Regions from separate parts of the Streptomyces sp. NPDC041713 genome, predicted to be linked through region 3. Evidence: riboswitches for the same ligand, from Rfam matches in the RefSeq annotation. Region 3 holds a riboswitch; each other region holds the start of a gene.
The links. A riboswitch is a leader RNA that binds a small molecule or an ion and turns the genes downstream of it on or off. The one in region 3 is predicted to bind S-adenosylmethionine.
Positions count from the first base shown of each region.

Region 1: another riboswitch for S-adenosylmethionine. It lies ahead of ACZ6CV_RS02880 (aminotransferase class V-fold PLP-dependent enzyme); the one in region 3 lies ahead of ACZ6CV_RS14580 (hypothetical protein).
Region 2: another riboswitch for S-adenosylmethionine. It lies ahead of thrC (threonine synthase); the one in region 3 lies ahead of ACZ6CV_RS14580 (hypothetical protein).

Region 1 covers NZ_JBVIZY010000001.1:669,915-675,874, forward strand. Annotated here, with positions in the region: gene qcrB (cytochrome bc1 complex cytochrome b subunit) at 1-547, shown strand, start outside; gene trpD (anthranilate phosphoribosyltransferase) at 707-1,771, shown strand; SAM riboswitch class IV at 1,856-1,973, shown strand; gene ACZ6CV_RS02880 (aminotransferase class V-fold PLP-dependent enzyme) at 2,138-3,559, shown strand; gene ACZ6CV_RS02885 (Lrp/AsnC family transcriptional regulator) at 3,581-3,862, opposite strand; gene ACZ6CV_RS02890 (rhomboid family intramembrane serine protease) at 3,859-4,590, opposite strand; gene ACZ6CV_RS02895 (hypothetical protein) at 4,771-5,010, shown strand; gene ACZ6CV_RS02900 (NYN domain-containing protein) at 5,045-5,960, shown strand, end outside.
Region 2 covers NZ_JBVIZY010000005.1:536,536-542,495, forward strand. Annotated here, with positions in the region: gene groL (chaperonin GroEL) at 1-1,558, opposite strand, end outside; gene ACZ6CV_RS18815 (cold-shock protein) at 1,880-2,083, opposite strand; gene ACZ6CV_RS18820 (MoaD/ThiS family protein) at 2,505-2,780, opposite strand; gene thrC (threonine synthase) at 2,868-4,163, opposite strand; SAM riboswitch class I at 4,181-4,337, opposite strand; gene ACZ6CV_RS18830 (glucosyl-3-phosphoglycerate synthase) at 4,479-5,423, shown strand; gene ACZ6CV_RS18835 (alpha,alpha-trehalose-phosphate synthase (UDP-forming)) at 5,468-5,960, shown strand, end outside.
Region 3 covers NZ_JBVIZY010000004.1:279,980-285,939, reverse strand. Annotated here, with positions in the region: gene ACZ6CV_RS14595 (MFS transporter) at 1-13, shown strand, start outside; gene ACZ6CV_RS14590 (MarR family winged helix-turn-helix transcriptional regulator) at 13-468, shown strand; gene ACZ6CV_RS14585 (radical SAM protein) at 575-1,933, shown strand; SAM riboswitch class IV at 2,009-2,118, shown strand; gene ACZ6CV_RS14580 (hypothetical protein) at 2,164-2,517, shown strand; gene ACZ6CV_RS14575 (SDR family oxidoreductase) at 2,593-3,327, shown strand; gene ACZ6CV_RS14570 (amino acid permease) at 3,365-4,891, opposite strand; gene ACZ6CV_RS14565 (hypothetical protein) at 4,950-5,942, opposite strand.

The sequences.
Region 1 (5,960 bases), on a different contig from region 3:
CGGCGACAAGCGCGAGCACCACATCCTGGACCGCCCGCGCAACGCCCCGACCCGTACGGCCTTCGGTGTCGCCTGGCTCACCGCGTACATGGTCATGCTCGTCGGCGGTGGCAACGACCTGTGGGCCACCCACTTCCACCTGTCGCTGAACGCGATCACCTGGTTCGTCCGGATCGCCTTCTTCGTCGGGCCGGTCGTCGCCTTCATCGTCACCAAGCGGATCTGCCTGGGTCTGCAGCGGCGCGACAAGGACAAGGTGCTGCACGGCCGCGAGTCGGGCATCATCAAGCGGCTGCCGCACGGTGAGTTCATCGAGATCCACGAGCCGCTCAGCCAGGACCAGCTGCACACGCTCACCGCGCACGAGCAGTACAAGCCGGTCGAGATCGGCCCGTCGGTCGACGAGAACGGCGTCGAGCGCAAGCTGTCCGGTTCGCAGAAGCTCCGGGCGAAGCTCTCCAAGGGCTACTACGGGGAGAACAACCAGATCCCCAAGCCCACCGCCGAGGAGTACAAGGAGATCACGAGCGGCCACGGCCACCACTGATCCACCCGAGCTCCGAAGCTCCGACCCTCGAGGTCGCCACGGCAAGAGCCCCGTCCAGTGCATGGACGGGGCTCTTCGCCGTCCCGGGGCTGGATAGGGTGGTGACACCCCGGCGTGCCGGGGCGTTTCCCCACCCACCGGACAAGACCAGGAGCAGCCATGAACGCTGTGACCCCCGCAGGAGGCGACACCGCGGCGGCCCGTTCCTGGCCCGACGTGCTGAACGGTCTGCTCGACGGGCGGGACCAGAGCGCCGACGACACCGCGTGGGCGATGGACCGCATCATGCGCGGCGAGGCCACCGACGCGCAGATCGCGGGCTTCGTGGTCGCGCTGCGCGCCAAGGGCGAGACCGTCGCGGAGATCTCCGGTCTGGTACGGGCGATGTACGCGCACGCCAACGTCGTCGAGGTGCCGGGCCCGAGCGTGGACATCGTGGGCACCGGCGGCGACGGCGCCAAGACCGTCAACATCTCCACCATGTCCGCGATCGTCGTCGCGGGAGCCGGCGCCAAGGTCGTCAAGCACGGCAACCGCGCCGCCTCCAGCGCGTCCGGCGCCTCCGACGTCCTGGGCAAGCTCGGCGTCAACCTGGACCTCACGCCCCGGCGGGTCGTCGAGGTCGCCGAGGAGGCCGGCATCACCTTCTGCTTCGCCGTGAAGTTCCACCCCGCGCTGCGCTACGCCGGCGCCGCCCGCAGCCAGCTGGGCATCAGGACGGTCTTCAACCTCCTCGGCCCGCTCACCAACCCGGCGCGGGTGCGGGCCCAGGCGGTCGGGGTCGCCGACCCGCGGATGGCGCCTGTCGTCGCCGGGGTCTTCGCCGAGCGCGGGCACTCCTCGCTCGTCTTCCGCGGCGACGACGGCCTCGACGAGCTGACGACGACGTCGACGTCCCGGGTCTGGATCGTGCGGGACGGCGCCGTGCGCGAGGAGGCCTTCGACCCGCGGGACGCCGGGATCGACCTGGTGCCCGTCGAGGCGCTGCGGGGCGCCGACGCCTCGTACAACGCCGAGGTCGCCCGGCGCCTCCTGGACGGCGAGAGCGGGCCGGTGCGGGACGCGGTGCTGCTGAACTCCGCGGCGGCCCTGGTGGCCCTCACGCCGACCGACGAGCCGCTGGTGGAGCAGATCCGCGCCGGGATGGCCAAGGCGGCGCAGGCGATCGACTCCGGCGCCGCCCAGCGGGTCCTTGAGCGCTGGGTGGCGGCCAGCAACCGCTGAGCGGCCCCCTGTGTGACGCAAGGCGCAGTCCGGATTTTGGACTGCGCCTTGCGCGCCGAAGATCGTATGGCAGGATGCTGCACAGGTCATGAGTGACAGCGACTACGGCCCCGGCCCGCTGTCCGGCAACCCTCCGTCCGTGGCGGGGTGCCCCGGGTGAAGACCAGGTCGTACGCAGCAAGGCGTATGGCAAGCGCGGACCCCTGCAAACCCTGGGGTCCTGGTCCTCAAGGGAGCAGTCTCGTGAGCAAGCGAATGTGACAGGGCTTTCACGCCCCGCCTCCGCACACCCTTTTTCACCCTTCTCCCGCGCCGTCGACATCGCTCCGGCGCGGTGAATTCGCCTGCCTCTCACGGGAGTTCGCCATGTCTGTTTCCGCCGTTGCCGTCGACGCCTCCGTCTGTGCCCCGCTGGCCGTGCTCGGCCGGGACGTCACCGTTCCGCTGGTCACCGGCGGCGAGGTGACGTACGCCGCGCTCGACTACGCGGCGAGCGCGCCGGCCCTGCAGCGGGTCTGGGACGACGTGGCCGCGTACGCGCCGTACTACGGAAGCGTGCACCGCGGCGCCGGCTACCTCTCGCAGCTCTCCACCGACCTCTTCGAGAACTCCCGTGCGACCGTCGCCGACTTCCTCGGCTGCCGCGAGGGGGACCAGGTCGTCTTCACCCGCTCCACCACCGACTCGCTGAACCTGCTGGCCGCCGCCCTGCCCGCCGGCTGCGAGGTCTTCGTCTTCGAGACCGAGCACCACGCCTCGCTGCTGCCGTGGCGGGACGCCCGCGTCACCTACCTCGACGCGCCGCGCACCCCCGACGAGGCCGTGCACACCCTGGAGCGCGCCCTCGCCGACCGCGATCCTTCCCCAAGCTCTCAGCTCCGTTCGAGCAGGGGAGGCCCCAATGGCCCCGCCCTGGTCTGTGTGACCGGCGCCTCCAACGTCACCGGCGAGATCTGGCCGGTGCGCGAGCTGGCCGCCGCGGCCCACGCGCACGGCGCCCGCATCGTCCTCGATGCCGCGCAGCTCGCGCCGCACCACCCGGTCTCCATCGACGAGTTGGACGTGGACTGGGTCGCCTTCTCCGGTCACAAGCTGTACGCGCCGTTCGGCTCGGGCGTCCTCGCGGGCCGCTCCGACTGGCTGCGCGCCGCCGAGCCCTACCTCGCGGGCGGCGGCGCCTCGCGGAAGGTGGCGCGACGCCCCAAGGAGGCGGGCGGCGGCGTGGACGTGGAGTGGCACGACAGCGCGGCCCGGCACGAGGCCGGCTCGCCCAACGTCATCGGCGTCTACTCGATCGCCTCCGCCTGCAAGGCGCTCACCGAGGCGGGCTTCGACGAGCTGGTCGCCCGTGAGCAGTACCTGATCGCGAAGGTGCGCGAGGGCCTCGCCGAGGTGCCGCAGGTGCGGGTGCTCTCGCTCTTCGGGGACGACGCGCCGCGTGTGGGCGTCATCTCCTTCGTCGTGGACGGCTGGAACAGCTCGCACTTCGCCGCCGCGCTCTCCGCGGAGTACGGGATCGGCGTACGGGACGGCCTGTTCTGCGCCCACCCGCTGGTGCGCACCCTGCTCGGCGGCGCGCCCGACGAGCCCGGCGAGTGCGGCGCCCCCGAGGCCGCGCCCGGCGAGAAGTCGCTGAACGCCATCCGGGTGAGCTTCGGCGCGGGCACCCCCGACGAGCACGTCGAGCGGTTCGTGCGCGCGGTCAAGGAGCTGGTGGCGGACGGCGCCCGGTGGAACTACCGCACCGAGGACGGGCGTTGCGTGCCGGACACCGGCGCGGCCGCCTGACCGGACGGGCCTGGACGGCGCCTAGGAGTCGAGGCCGATCGCGAACGCGGCCTCCAGGTCGTGCTGGGAGTACGTGCGGAACGCCACGTGCGTGTCGGTCCCCTCGACACCGGGGATCTTGCTGATCCGGCCGGGGATGACGTCGGCGAGGTCGTCGTGGCGCGGCACCCGCACCATCGCGATGAGGTCGTAGGTGCCGGTGACGGAGAAGACCTCGCTCACGGAGTCGAGGGCGGCGATCGACTCGGCGATCTCCGGGATCCGGTCCACGCTGGTCTTGATGAGCACGATCGCGGTGATCACGGCTTGCAGTCTCCCTCGGTGGCCGGTGCGGTGGCCCTCACTCTAGTCGTCCACACCCGCCACCCCCACGCGCAGACGAAGCCCAGCGAGAAGCCCACCAGGTGCGCCAGATAAGCGACCCCCGTCCCCTTGCCGTCCTGCCCGGCGGCCAGCCACTGCAGCGTCACCCAGAACGGCAGCACCACCCACGCCGGGAAGCGCAGCGGCAGAAAGAAGAGGAACGGGAAGAGGCTGGTGACGCGCGCCCTGGGGAAGAGATACAGGCAGGCACCGAGGACGGCGGAGATCGCGCCGGAGGCTCCCACGAGCGTCTGGTCGGAGCCCGCGTGCGCGGCGGCGTAGGCGAGCAGGGCGAGGTAACCGCAGCAGAGGTAGAAGCACGCGTACAGGAGGTGGCCCATGCGTTCCTCGACCATGACGCCGAACACGTACAGGAAGAGCATGTTCCCGAGCAGATGAAGCCAGCTTCCGTGCACGAAGAGGGCGGTGAACGGGCCGAGCGCGGCGCGCGGGGCACCGCTGAACAGTTCGACGGGTACCACCCCCCACTGCTCGAAGTAGGCCTGCTGGGCGCCGATCAGCTCGTCGCCCCGGCCGTAGGAGGGGTTGAACCCGGACACCGGTGAGATCAGGAAGACCACGCAGCAGACGGCGATCAGTCCGTACGTCACCGGGGCGGTCCGTGCCCCCAGCAGCCGGCCCGCCTTCGCACTCCATGTTCGGATCATGGGCAAAGCATGACGTAACGGGCGCTACCTGCCCAGGCCGCCATGCCGCTCCGCGGCCCGCAGCGTCGCGCCCCTTACAGGCCTTAGGGTTACGGGCAATACGCACGAGGAAACCTGCGTAGACCCCTCGGTCGCCGAAGACGTCGCCGGACAAGTCACCGAAGAAAGCGAACAGCCACGATGACGGTTCCCCTGCCGACCGCCACCACCCGGTGGCGCTGCACGCTCTGCGGCAATCTCACGCGTTTCGATGTGACCCGCAGCTCGAAGGTCGTCGAGTATGTCCATCTCGACCTGGCCGGAGAGTCGAACGTCGAGGAACGCGAGGTGGTCAGTGAGACCATCGAGTCCGTGCGCTGCCGCTGGTGCAACGCCGTGGATCAGGTCGAACTCGTGGACAGGCCGGGCACCGACTCCTGAGGGAGCGGGGCCCGCACAGCTAGTGGGGTGACGGATGGTGGAGAGCTCAGGCGGGGAGCCGGACGACGGCACCGCTGAGGTGCTCGACCGTCCGCTGCCCGACGGGGTGCGGCGGCGGGTCGTCCACATCGTCTCGGACGGCTTCGGCGGGCTGACCCTGGCGGAACTGCCCGCCCAGCTGCGCCAGTACGCCCGCTTCACGCCGACCCGGCGCGCGAAGTTCGCGGGCAACGCCATGGCGGCGGCGCTGGAGCACGACACGCTCTTCCGCCAGCGCATCGGCGAACGCCTCAGGGAGGCGCAGCCCGAGCTCGCCGCCGCCCTGGACGCGGGCTCACCGCCGCCGGCCGCCGATCCGCTGGACGTGGCGGCCGCGGCCTATGTGCTGCGGCCCACCGGCTGGGTGAAGCTGGTCACGGCGGCGGGCGAGGAGGCCCAGCGGGCCGACGCCGAGCGCGCCGACGACGAGACCAGGGCCGAGCTGGAGCGGCTGCGCGAGGAGCTCGCCGCGGCCCGCGGCCAGACCAAGGCGGAGACCGAGCGGCTGCGCACCGAGCTGGAGACGGTGCGCAGGGAGGCCGAGTCGACCCACCGCAAGCTGCGCGGCGCGCTCAGCGACGTCAAGCGCGGCGAGGCCGCGCTGCGCAAGGCCGCCGCCGAGATCGAGGCGGTGCGCGCCGAGGGCCAGACCCAGCTGTCCGCCGCCGAGAGCGAGAGCCGGCGGCTCAAGGCGCGGCTCGGCGAGACGGAGGCCGCCCTTGAGGCCAGCCGCCGCGCCGCCCGCGAGGGCCGCAGCGTCGAGGACATGCGGCTGCGGCTGCTGCTCGACACGGTCCTGGACGCCGCGCAGGGGCTGCGGCGCGAGCTGGCCCTGCCGCCGGTCTCGGCGCGGCCCGCCGAGACCGTGGACGCCGTCGAGCCGGGCCGGATGTCGCCCAAGGACATCGCCG
Region 2 (5,960 bases), on a different contig from region 3:
CGGCGATGACGGCCTCGGTGGTGAGGAACAGCGCGGCGATGGAGGCGGCGTTCTGCAGGGCAGAGCGCGTCACCTTCGCCGGGTCGAGGATGCCCTCGGCGATCATGTCGACGTACTCACCGGTCGCGGCGTTCAGGCCGTGGCCGACGGTCAGGTTGCGCACCTTCTCGACGACGACGCCACCCTCGAGACCACCGTTGACGGCGATCTGCTTGAGCGGGGCCTCCAGGGCGAGCTTCACGGCGTTGGCGCCGGTCGCCTCGTCACCCTGCAGGTCGAGCTTCTCGAAGACCGAGGCGGCCTGCAGCAGGGCCACGCCACCGCCGGCGACGATGCCCTCTTCGACGGCCGCCTTCGCGTTGCGGACGGCGTCCTCGATGCGGTGCTTGCGCTCCTTGAGCTCGACCTCGGTCGCGGCACCGGCCTTGATGACGGCCACGCCGCCCGCGAGCTTCGCCAGGCGCTCCTGGAGCTTCTCGCGGTCGTAGTCCGAGTCGCTGTTCTCGATCTCGGCGCGGATCTGGTTGACGCGACCCTGGACCTGGTCGCTCTCACCGGAGCCGTCGACGATCGTCGTCTCGTCCTTGGTGATGACGACCTTGCGGGCGCGGCCGAGCAGGTCGAGACCGGCGTTCTCCAGCTTGAGGCCGACCTCCTCGGAGATGACGGTGCCACCGGTGAGGATGGCGATGTCGCCGAGCATGGCCTTGCGGCGGTCACCGAAGCCCGGGGCCTTGACGGCGACGGACTTGAAGGTGCCACGGATCTTGTTGACGACCAGGGTCGACAGGGCCTCGCCCTCGACGTCCTCGGCGATGATCAGCAGCGGCTTGCCGGACTGCATGACCTTCTCGAGGAGCGGAAGGAGGTCCTTCACGTTCGAGATCTTCGAGTTGACGATCAGGATGTACGGGTCGTCGAGCGACGCCTCCATACGCTCCATGTCGGTGGCGAAGTACGCCGAGATGTAGCCCTTGTCGAAGCGCATGCCCTCGGTGAGCTCGAGCTCCAGACCGAAGGTCTGCGACTCCTCGACGGTGATGACGCCTTCCTTGCCGACCTTGTCCATCGCCTCGGCGATGAGCTCGCCGATCTGGGTGTCGGCGGCGGAGATGGAGGCGGTCGAAGCGATCTGCTCCTTGGTCTCCACGTCCTTGGCCTGCTCGAGCAGGGCGCCGGAGACGGCCTCGACGGCCTTCTCGATGCCGCGCTTGAGGGCCATCGGGTTGGCACCGGCGGCCACGTTGCGCAGACCCTCGCGCACCAGGGCCTGGGCCAGGACGGTCGCGGTCGTCGTGCCGTCACCGGCGACGTCGTCCGTCTTCTTCGCGACCTCCTTGACCAGCTCGGCGCCGATCTTCTCGTACGGGTCCTCGAGCTCGATCTCCTTGGCGATGGAGACACCATCGTTGGTGATCGTGGGGGCGCCCCACTTCTTCTCGAGGACGACGTTGCGACCCTTGGGGCCCAGGGTCACCTTGACGGCGTCGGCGAGCTGGTTCATGCCGCGCTCGAGGCCGCGCCGTGCCTCCTCGTCGAACGCGATGATCTTGGCCATGTGAAGTGGTCCTCCCGGACGGGGTGGAAATGCAAGCAAACGGATCGCGCCTGCGCCCGCGACGGACGGCCTGCAGCCCTTGTGGTTCCTTGCCCCACCCGGCCTGCGGGCCTCACCGACCCGATCCAAGTTCTGTCACTCTCACTCGGAGAGTGCTAAGCCCAATGATTAGCACTCGCCCCCGTCGAGTGCAAGCGCCTCTTGAGGATCCCGGACAGTCCCCGGCGCGCGGCGCGCGTACCCCGCGCGCACGAGGGGCCCGTACCCCTGACGGGATACGGGCCCCTCGTGATACTTGCTTCGGTGGTCGATCGCGCCGAGCTAGACGGCGAGCTTGACCATGTCCGCCTGCGGACCCTTCTGGCCCTGCGAGATCTCGAATTCGACTCGCTGACCTTCTTCAAGGGTGCGGTACCCGTCCATCTGGATCGCGCTGTAGTGGACGAAAACATCCGCACCACCGTCGACCGCGATGAAGCCGTACCCCTTCTCCGCGTTGAACCACTTGACGGTGCCCTGAGCCATGCCTAACTCCCCTATTACTGGCCCTTGCACAGGACCGCACTTCGCGGACCCGGGTCAGACCTCACCCCCCACTGATTGGGGGTGTGCGCCGGAACGCGTCGACCGCCGCTGAATGTATCTGTCCAACTGCCGTCTGCAACAGGTCAATCGGACGAGAATTCTGGGCACGCGCGATCGGAAATATGCGGAGAATTTGCCGGAATTCAGGGCAAGTCGGGCCGGGCAAAAGCCACATGAGGCTCAAATGGGCGGCGCGCATTGGCTGCTTCTTGTCGACTCCGGGTCGACTTCGTATATGCGCTCGGCACAAACGGCGAAGCACACTTCCCAACTGTACCGCGCTCAACCATGCAGAATTGCCCCCTCCGTTTCTCCGACGGAGAGGGCAATTCGGGTTAAGCAGGGTTCTTGCGGAAAAGGATCAGCCGCCGGCGACGGCCGGAATGATCGAGACGCCCGCACCGTCCGGGGTGGCGGTCTCCAGGCCCTGCTCGAACCGGACGTCGTCGTCGTTGACGTACACGTTCACGAACCGGCGCAGCTTGCCCTGATCGTCCAGGACGCGGGCGGCGATGCCGGTGTGGTTCTTCTCCAGGTCGGCGATGACCTCCCCGAGGTTCGCCCCCTCGGCGGCGACCTCGGCCTTGCCGCCGGTGTAGGTACGCAGAATGGTGGGGATACGGACGTTGACGCTCATGGGTTTCACCTCAGGGATTACGGGCCCCGTCAGGGGCGCGGCGAACTGCGCGACCAGCCACATCCGGCCCGCAGGGAAAGGAGAAGGTCAGCCGGCCAGACCCGCGGAGCGAAACGCGTCGAGGTTCGGCTTGATCGTGGCGGTCGCCTGAGACCTCTCGGCGACAGCGTCGAGCGTCTTGAGCCCGTCCCCGGTGTTCAACACCACCGTGGTGAGCGACGGATCGATGAGCCCCGCCTCGACGAGCTTCTTCGTGACGCCCACCGTCACCCCGCCCGCGGTCTCCGCGAAGATCCCCTCACTCCGGGCGAGCAGCTCGATCGCCTCGACGACCTGCTCGTCGTCGACGTCCTCCACCGCACCCCCCGTACGCCGCGCGATGTCGAGCACGTACGGCCCGTCGGCCGGGTTGCCGATGGCCAGCGACTTGGCGATGGTGTTCGGCTTCTGCGGGCGGACCACGTCCTGGCCGGCCTTGAAGGCCGCCGACACCGGGGAGCACCCCTCCGCCTGCGCACCGAAGATCTTGTAGGGCTTGTCCTCGACGAGGCCCAGCGCGATGAGCTCCTTCAGCCCCTTGTCGATCTTCGTGAGCTGCGAGCCGGAGGCGATCGGGATGACCAGCTGGTCGGGGATGACCCACCCCAGCTGCTCGCAGATCTCGTACGCGAGGGTCTTGGAGCCCTCGCCGTAGTACGGCCGCAGGTTGACGTTGACGAAGCCCCAGCCCTCGCCCAGCGGGTCGCCGATGAGCTCGGAGCAGAAGCGGTTCACGTCGTCGTAGTTGCCCTCGATGCCGACGAGCTCGCCGCCGTAGACCGCGGCCATGACGACCTTGCCCTGCTCCAGGTCGTGCGGGATGAACACGCAGGAGCGGAAGCCGGCGCGGGCGGCGGCGGCGCCGACGGCGCCCGCGAGGTTGCCGGTGGAGGAGCAGGAGAGGGTGGTGAAGCCGAAGGCGCGCGCCGCTTCGAGGGCCTGCGCGACGACGCGGTCCTTGAAGGAGTGCGTGGGGTTGCCGGAGTCGTCCTTGACGAACAACTTGCCCTGTTGGACGCCGAGTTCGGCGGCGAGGTTGTCGGCCTTGACGAGCTTGGTCCAGCCGGGGTTCAGGTTCGGCTTGTCGGCCACGTCGGCGGGGACGGGCAGCAGCGGGGCGTAGCGCCAGATGTTGGCGGGGCCCGCCTCGATCTGCTTGCGCAGGGACTCCGGGTCGCCGAGGGGCAGGTCGTACGCGACTTCGAGGGGGCCGAAACACTCGGCGCAGGCGAAGATCGGGCCGAGCGGGAAGGTGGTGCCGCACTCCCGGCAGGAGAGTCCCGATGCGGGGCCGAGGTCTACGGAGGTGGTGGTGTTCTCGGTGGCGACAGTCTGCACAGCCATGGAGGCGAGGCCCTTTCTCCTCATCTTCCTCGCGACGCATCTCGCCGCGAGACGGATTTGGCACCTTCCCTAGCCGGGAGCCTCGCGGCGCTGATCACTTGATCGCGTACGAGACCGGCTGGAGGGTTGCCGGGGCTTCAACGGGCCGTATCCCTCTGCCCCTCTGGATGAGCGGTATTCGATTGTTGATCTCAGGCGGCGATGACCCCGACATGCGATGGTCACCGGCGTTGTTCAAGACTGTAACCGAAGCCCCGGACCCTTGAGATAGTCGTCCGAACCGCGAGATGGATCACATATGGGAGGACCGCGACCGTGCTGGAAGAGGTCGAGCACTGGCTGAGCAGGCGTTCCTGGTCTGTCGCCGACCGCCCGCCGGAGCTGCTGACCGCCGCCAAGCGGGCGTCGGGCACCACGGTGAGCGTCGTGCTGCCCGCGCTCGACGAGGAGAACACGGTCGGCCAGATCGTCGCCGAGATCCGCCGGGAACTCATGGAGCGGGTGCCGCTGGTCGACGAGCTCGTGGTGATCGACTCCGGCTCCTCGGACCGTACGGCGGAGGTCGCCGCGGCGGCCGGCGCCAGGGTCGTGCACCGGGACGAGATCCTGCCGCGCCTGGCGCCGGTGCCGGGCAAGGGCGAGGTGCTGTGGCGCTCGCTCCTGGTGACGGGCGGCGACGTCGTGGCGTTCGTCGACGCGGATCTGCGGGAGTTCTCCGCGGACTTCGTCTCGGGCATCGTGGGCCCGCTGCTCACCGACCCGGACGTGGCGTTCGTGAAGGCGATGTACGACCGGCCGCTGGGGTCGGCCGCGGGGCAGGGCGGCCGGGTGACGGAGCTGATGGCGCGCCCGCTCCTGAACATGCACTGGCCGCTGCTCGCGGGGTTCGTCCAGCCGCTGGGCGGCGAGTACGCGGCCCGCAGGTCGCTCCTGGAGCGGCTGCCGTTCCCCGTGGGGTACGGCGTGGAGCTGGGGCTGCTCGTCGACGCGCTGCACACGGTGGGTCTGGACGCGCTGGCGCAGGTGGACGTGGGGGTGCGCAGGCACCGGCACCAGGACGGGCAGGCGCTCGGGCGGATGGCGGCGGCGATCTACCGGACGGCGCAGCTGCGGCTGGCGCGCGGCCATCTCGTCCGGCCGGAGCTGACGCAGTTCGAGCGGGGGGCGGACGGGTTCGTGCCGCGCACGTATCCGGTCGACACGGAGGAGCGCCCTCCGATGACGGGCATCGCCGAGTACGCGCACCGTCGCGTGGCGTAAAGGCGTACGTTTGCCCGGGGCCGGGACGGGCTACGTTGTGCCACATGGTCTCCGAGTCCGCATCGTCAGCAGCAGCGCAATCGTCGGCAGCAGCGCAGGTACTCGTCGCGTCCAACCGCGGCCCCGTCTCGTACACCGTGGGTGAGGACGGGGAGCTGACCGCGAAACGCGGTGGCGGCGGGCTGGTCTCCGGGCTCAGCGCCATCGGTGACGACGCGGACGCGCTGTGGGTGTGCGCGGCGCTCGGCGACGGCGACCGCGAGGCGGTGCGGCGGGGTGTGGGCGAGCCGGGCGTACGGATGCTGGACATCGACGCGGACGTCCACGCGGACGCGTACAACGGCATCGCCAACTCGGTGCTGTGGTTCGTCCACCACATGCTCTACCAGACGCCGCTGGAGCCGGCCTTCGGGCCGGAGTTCCGCGCGCAGTGGGCGGCGTACGAGACGTACAACCGGGCCTTCGCCGAGGCGCTGGCGGCCGAGGCGGCGCCGGGCGCGGCGGTCCTGGTGCAGGACTACCACCTGACGCTGGTGC
Region 3 (5,960 bases):
AGTGAAGGCCTGATGGAGCGCGCACACGACACCGAGCCGCAGGCGGCCGACGACGCGGCCCTCAGGACGGCGACCCGGGTCTGGCAGGGCCTGAACACGCTGGTGCTCGACCGGCACAACCGGCGCAAGGCGGTGGCCGATAGCCTCGGCATGAGCTTCAGCCGCATCAGGGCGCTGCGCCGCCTCACCGGCGACCCGATCACGCTGCGGGACCTGACCGTGCGGCTGGGCAGCGACCCGCCCTACACCAGCGTCATCGTCGACGACCTGGTCCGCCGCGGCCTCGCCGAACGCATCACCAACCCCGACGACCGCCGGTCCAAACTGGTCCACCTCACCGAGGAGGGCCGGGCCGCGGCCGCCCGCGCCACCGCGATCCTCACCACACCGCCCGACGCGCTCCTGGAGCTGCCGGACGAGGACATCGAGGCGCTCGACCGCGTTCTGGCGAAACTCTTGAAAGCATAGCCGCGCGGTGCGACCGCCCTACGACCGGAGCCCGGTCCCGAACGGATCGGCCGGGTATTAGCGTGGACGGGACAGATCGACCGACAAGATCCGAGGTGCCCGGCCCATGCCAAGCCGCAGCGAGAGCCGTACCGAGCTCATCGAGTCACTCATGGAGCGGTTCCCGCACGTGCCGCGGGAAGCCGTCATCAAGGAGGATCTGCTGCGCGGCGGCATCGCCTTCGACGAGTCGGCGCTGAGCGACAACGAAGGCGGCGAGGTCAAGCCGAAGTCGTACTTCATCTTCTCCTTCGACCACGGCACGCTCCCCGAACTGGGCGCCGCGGCCCTGCGCCGACCGCCCGAGGAGATCGTCCTCACCGGCGGCCCCTACGAGCTGCGCCGCACCGTCGTCTCGGTCCGCGTGAACCCGTCCTCGCCCTACCGCGTGGCCGCCGACGACCACGGCGTCCTCGGCCTGTACCTGGACGGCGCCCGGATCTCCGACGTCGGCCTGCCGCCGATGCCGGACTACTACCGGCACACGCTGGAGAACGGCAAGTCGGTGATGGAGGTGGCGCCCACCATCCAGTGGGGCTACCTCATCTACCTGACGGTCTTCCGGGTCTGCCAGTACTTCGGCGCCAAGGAGGAGTGCCAGTACTGCGACATCAACCACAACTGGCGCCAGCAGAAGGCGGCCGGCCGCCCCTACACGGGCGTGAAGCCGATGGACGAGGTCCTCGAAGCCCTCGCCATCATCGACAAGTACGACACGAACAAGTCGTCCACCGCGTACACGCTCACCGGCGGCGCCATCACCACACAGCTCCAGGGCAAGGACGAGGCCGACTTCTACGGCCAGTACGCGAAGGCCATCGAGGAGCGCTTCCCGGGCCGCTGGATCGGCAAGGTCGTCGCCCAGGCGCTGCCCAAGGCGGACGTGCAGCGCTTCCACGACTACGGCGTGCGGATCTACCACCCCAACTACGAGGTGTGGGACCCCTACCTCTTCGAGCGGTACTGCCCCGGCAAGGAGCGCTACGTCGGCCGTGACGAGTGGCACCGCCGCATCCTGGACTCCGCCGAGGTGTTCGGGCCGCGCAACGTCATCCCCAACTTCGTCGCGGGCGTGGAGATGGCCGAGCCGTTCGGCTTCAAGACGGTCGACGAGGCCATCGACTCCACCGTCGAGGGCCTGCAGTACTTCATGTCGCGCGGCATCACGCCCCGCTTCACCACGTGGTGCCCCGAGCCCACGACGCCGCTCGGCAAGGCGAACCCGCAGGGCGCCCCGCTGGAGTACCACGTGCGGCTCCTGGAGGCCTACCGCGCCACGATGGAGGCCAACGGCCTGTCGTCGCCCCCCGGTTACGGCCCCGCGGGCCCCGGCAACGCAGTCTTCTCGGTCAGCTCGTTCATGGACAGCCTGCCCGCCGAGGCGGCCGCCCCGGAGGACGCGGTCGTCCCGGCCGAGGCACCGTAGGCCCCGCCCGGACGCCTGCCCGGGGCGTGAGAAACCCCGGGCAGGCCTCCGGGACACCGTGTTACGGTCGGTGCGGGTCACGAGTTCCAGCGCCAAGCCCCGGCTCGCTGGACGGCACCCCGCTCCGTCGCGGGTGCCCCGGGTGACGACCCGCCCCGTGCGACGTGCACGGGGAACGGCGGATCACCGGGGTCGGCGACACCCGGGGTCCACGACTCCGGAGGCGCACCATGACGCACCAGCACGCCACTCCCACCCTCGCGGCCGACGACGCCGCGCACGACGAGCCCGCCGAGCAGGTCGACGTACTGCTCTCCTCGTACGACGTACGCGACGACGGCCTGATCCCGCTCCACCTCCTCGGCCCCACCCTGGGCGCCCCCGCCGCGCTCCGCACTTCCGACCCGGAACGGCTGCGGGCCCAGCTGCGCGCCCACCACGGCGTCGTCCAGTGGGAGCCCGGCCGCAATCTGCTGCGGCTGCGGCACGGCACCGGCCGCGCCACCCTGATCCCGCTCGATGCGGACCTGCCCACCGGCCGTCCCGCCCTGCCCACCGGTCAAGATCACCGCTTCGTAGGATGACGGCGTGATCCGGACGCGGGCGACCCCCGGGTCCGGGCGGCGCGACAGTCAGCCACCCAGAGCCGGAGGTCCCCCGTGCAGCACCACCCCGTCACCGTCGTCACCGGCGGCAGCCGCGGTATCGGCGCGGCCGTCAGCGCCCGTCTCGCCGAGGACGGCCACGACGTCGTCATCGGCTACCGCTCCGACGAGGCGGCCGCCGAAGAGGCCGCCGACGCGGTCCGCGCGGCCGGCCGCCGCTGCGTCACCGTCCAGGTCGACACCGCCGACGAGGCCGACGTCGACCGCCTCTTCGACACCGCCGCCGCCGAACTCGGCCCGGTCACCGGTCTGGTCAACAACGCCGGCGTGAGCGGCCCCGTCGGCCCCCTCGCGGAGGCCGACGCCGAGGGCATGCGCCGGGCGCTCGAAGTGAACGTCCTCGGCTATCTGCTCTGCGCCCGGCGCGCGGTGCGGGACCTGACCGCGAACGGCGGCGGCGCGATCGTGAACGTCTCGTCCGCGGCGGCCACCCTCGGCGCCCCCGGCGAGTACGTCCACTACGCGGCGGCCAAGGGCGCCGTCGACACGCTGACGGTCGGCCTCTCCAAGGAGGTCGCGGGCGACGGCATCCGCGTCAACGCCGTGGCCCCCGGCGTGATCTGGACCGAGTTCCACGCCGACCCCGAGCGCCCCGCGAAGCTCGCCGCGGGCATCCCCCTGGGGCGCTCGGGCCGGCCGTCGGAGATCGCGGCGGCCGTCAGCTGGCTGCTCTCCGACGACGCCTCGTACGCGACCGGCACGATCGTGCGGGTGGCAGGCGGTCGCTGACGCCGTCCGCGGAGCGGGCTCGGGCCGTGACCGTGACTCAGACGATGTTCTCCGCGACCTCGGCCTGCTCGCGGTCCGAACCGTACGCCTGCGGCGTGCTGTAGGAGCGGCGCGCCACGAACCACCACACGGTGGCCAGAAGCAGCACCGCGGCGAGTGCGATCGACGCGTAGTTCATCGAGTCGACGGTCACCGGGGAGACCTGCGGCAGGCAGAACAGCACCGTCACGAACAGCACCCAGACCACCGCGATCCAGCCGACCGGCTTGCTCCAGCGGCCGAGGTTCCACGGCCCCGGCTGGAAGCGGTCGCCCGCGCGAAGGCGCAGGTAGATCGGGATGGCGTACGCGGGCGTGATGCCGATGACGTTGATGGCGGTCACCGCCGTGTACGCGGTCGTCGAGTACAGGGAGGGCAGCGCGATGACCGCGGCGAGCCCCACCGACAGCCACACGGCGGGCACCGGCACCTGGGTGCGGGAGCTGACCTTGCGCCAGATCGCCGAGCCGGGCAGCGCGTTGTCGCGGCTGAACGCGAACACCATGCGGCTGGCCGCGGCGGTCTCCGCGTTGCCGCAGAACAGCTGCGCCACGATGACGATGAGCAGCAGCGCCGTCGCGCCGGACTCGCCGATCGCGTCGATCATGATCTGCGCGGGCGGCACCCCGGTCGAGCTGTTCTGGGCGCCCACGTAGTCCTGGATGGCGAAGCTCAGCCCGGCGAGCAGGACGAAGCCGGCGATCCAGGACGCCCAGATGGCGCGCACGATGCCGCGTGCCGCGGTGACCGAGGCGTTGGAGGTCTCCTCCGACAGGTGCGCGGACGCGTCGTATCCGCAGAACGTGTACTGGGCGAGGAGCAGGCCGATCGCCGTCACGTAGAGCGGGTTGTCCCAGCCCGTGTCGTTCACGAACGTGCCGAAGACGGACGACGCCGACTGGTGGTGGTCCGGCACGATCAGGAGGACGCCGACGATCACGGCGACTCCGGCCACGTGCCACCACACGCTGATCGAGTTGAGCAGGCTGACCAGCCGCACGTTGAACAGGTTCAGGACGGCGTGCAGGAGCAGGATGCACAGGAAGATCAGGAAGGTCTTCTCGGGGGTCGGCGTGAAGCCGAACTTCAGGTTCAGGAACGCGCCGGTGAACAGCGCGGCGCCGTAGTCGATGCCCGCTATCGCGCCGAGCAGCCCGAGCAGGTTCAGCCACCCCGTGTACCAGCCCCACCGGCGTCCGCCGAGCCGGTCGGCCATGTAGTACAGGGCGCCCGACGTCGGGTACGCGCTGGTGACCTCGGCGAGCGCCATGCCGACGCAGAGCACGAACAGGCCGACGCCCGCCCAGCCCCAGAGCATCACGGCGGGGCCGCCGGTGTTCATGCCGAAGCCGTACAGCGTCATGCAGCCGGACAGGATGGAGATGACCGAGAAGCTGATGGCGAAGTTGCCGAAGCCGCCCATGCGGCGGGCCAGGACGGGCTGGTAGCCGAGTTCTCTCAGGCGTTGTTCCTCGTCCTGGCGTGGCGCTGGGACGGTGCTCGACGACCAGGTGGTGCGGGACACGGTGGGACCTCCGGGGGGAGCGGCGGGGGAGCGCGGGGAGAAGGGACGGGTGGGCGGGCTAGCCGGGGCCGCGGGACGCGCTGAAGCAGCGGGCGCGGGCCTGGACGAAGACCTCGGCGGCGGCGTCGGCGTCGCCGGGGGAGTGGGTGCGGTACGCCCACGGGACCGTGGTGAAGAACGGGTCGAGGGCCTGGAAGACCCGTGAGGCGTCGTGGAACTGGTGCGCGCCCCACAAGGCGTGGGCGAGGTAGTTGAGGTCGAGCAGCGAGGTCGCGGAGGGCGTCGTGTGGTCGAACCACAGCTGCAGGGCGAGCAGCGCGGAGCGGGTGGCGTCCTCGGATATCCAGTGCAGGTCGAGGGCCTGCTCCTGGCCGGACTCGCGGCGGTACCGCTCGACGCGCACGTAGAGCGGCAGCAGGTGCAGCGCTGATCCCGCGGGCGCGGCGGCCGACGCCCACTGCACGAAGTTGTACGCCTCGGTGAGGGGGCCTCCCGTGCGGCGCCCGTACACGAACTGCAGCATCCGGTGGTACGCCTCGCGGTTGCCCGGATCCCGCTTGTCGGCCTCGGCGAGCAGCTGCCAGGGGCCGGGGAAGAGCATCGGCTCAGGCGGCGCCGCCCGGTGCTCGTCCCACCGCTGGCCCACGTCGAGCTGGGCCAGGGCGAGCAGGCAGATCCACGGAACCGGGTCCTCGGGCGACAGGGCGGACGCGTCGCCGCACGCGGCGACGGCCTCGCGCCACAGGTCGTTGGTCTTGTGGTGCCCCGTGCGGTGCGCGCGCAGGGCACGCTCCACCAGGACACGGGCGTGCAGCACCGCGGCCGACGCGCTGTGCGGCTCCTCGGCACGCCAGGCCCGCACCACGTCGGAACCGGCGACGGCGGCGCCGAGGACCTGTGTGCGTTGCGTCCACAACCCCCAGTCGGGTGTCTCGGTCAGCAGGTTGCGCGTGGAGACCCAGCGACCGGTCCTGAGGTCCTGGAGCACCGCGCGCAGCGCTTCGTCGTGGCCTGCCGGGTGGTACACCGGGCGGCCTAACGCCATGGGCATGAGTCCTCTGTTGGGGGA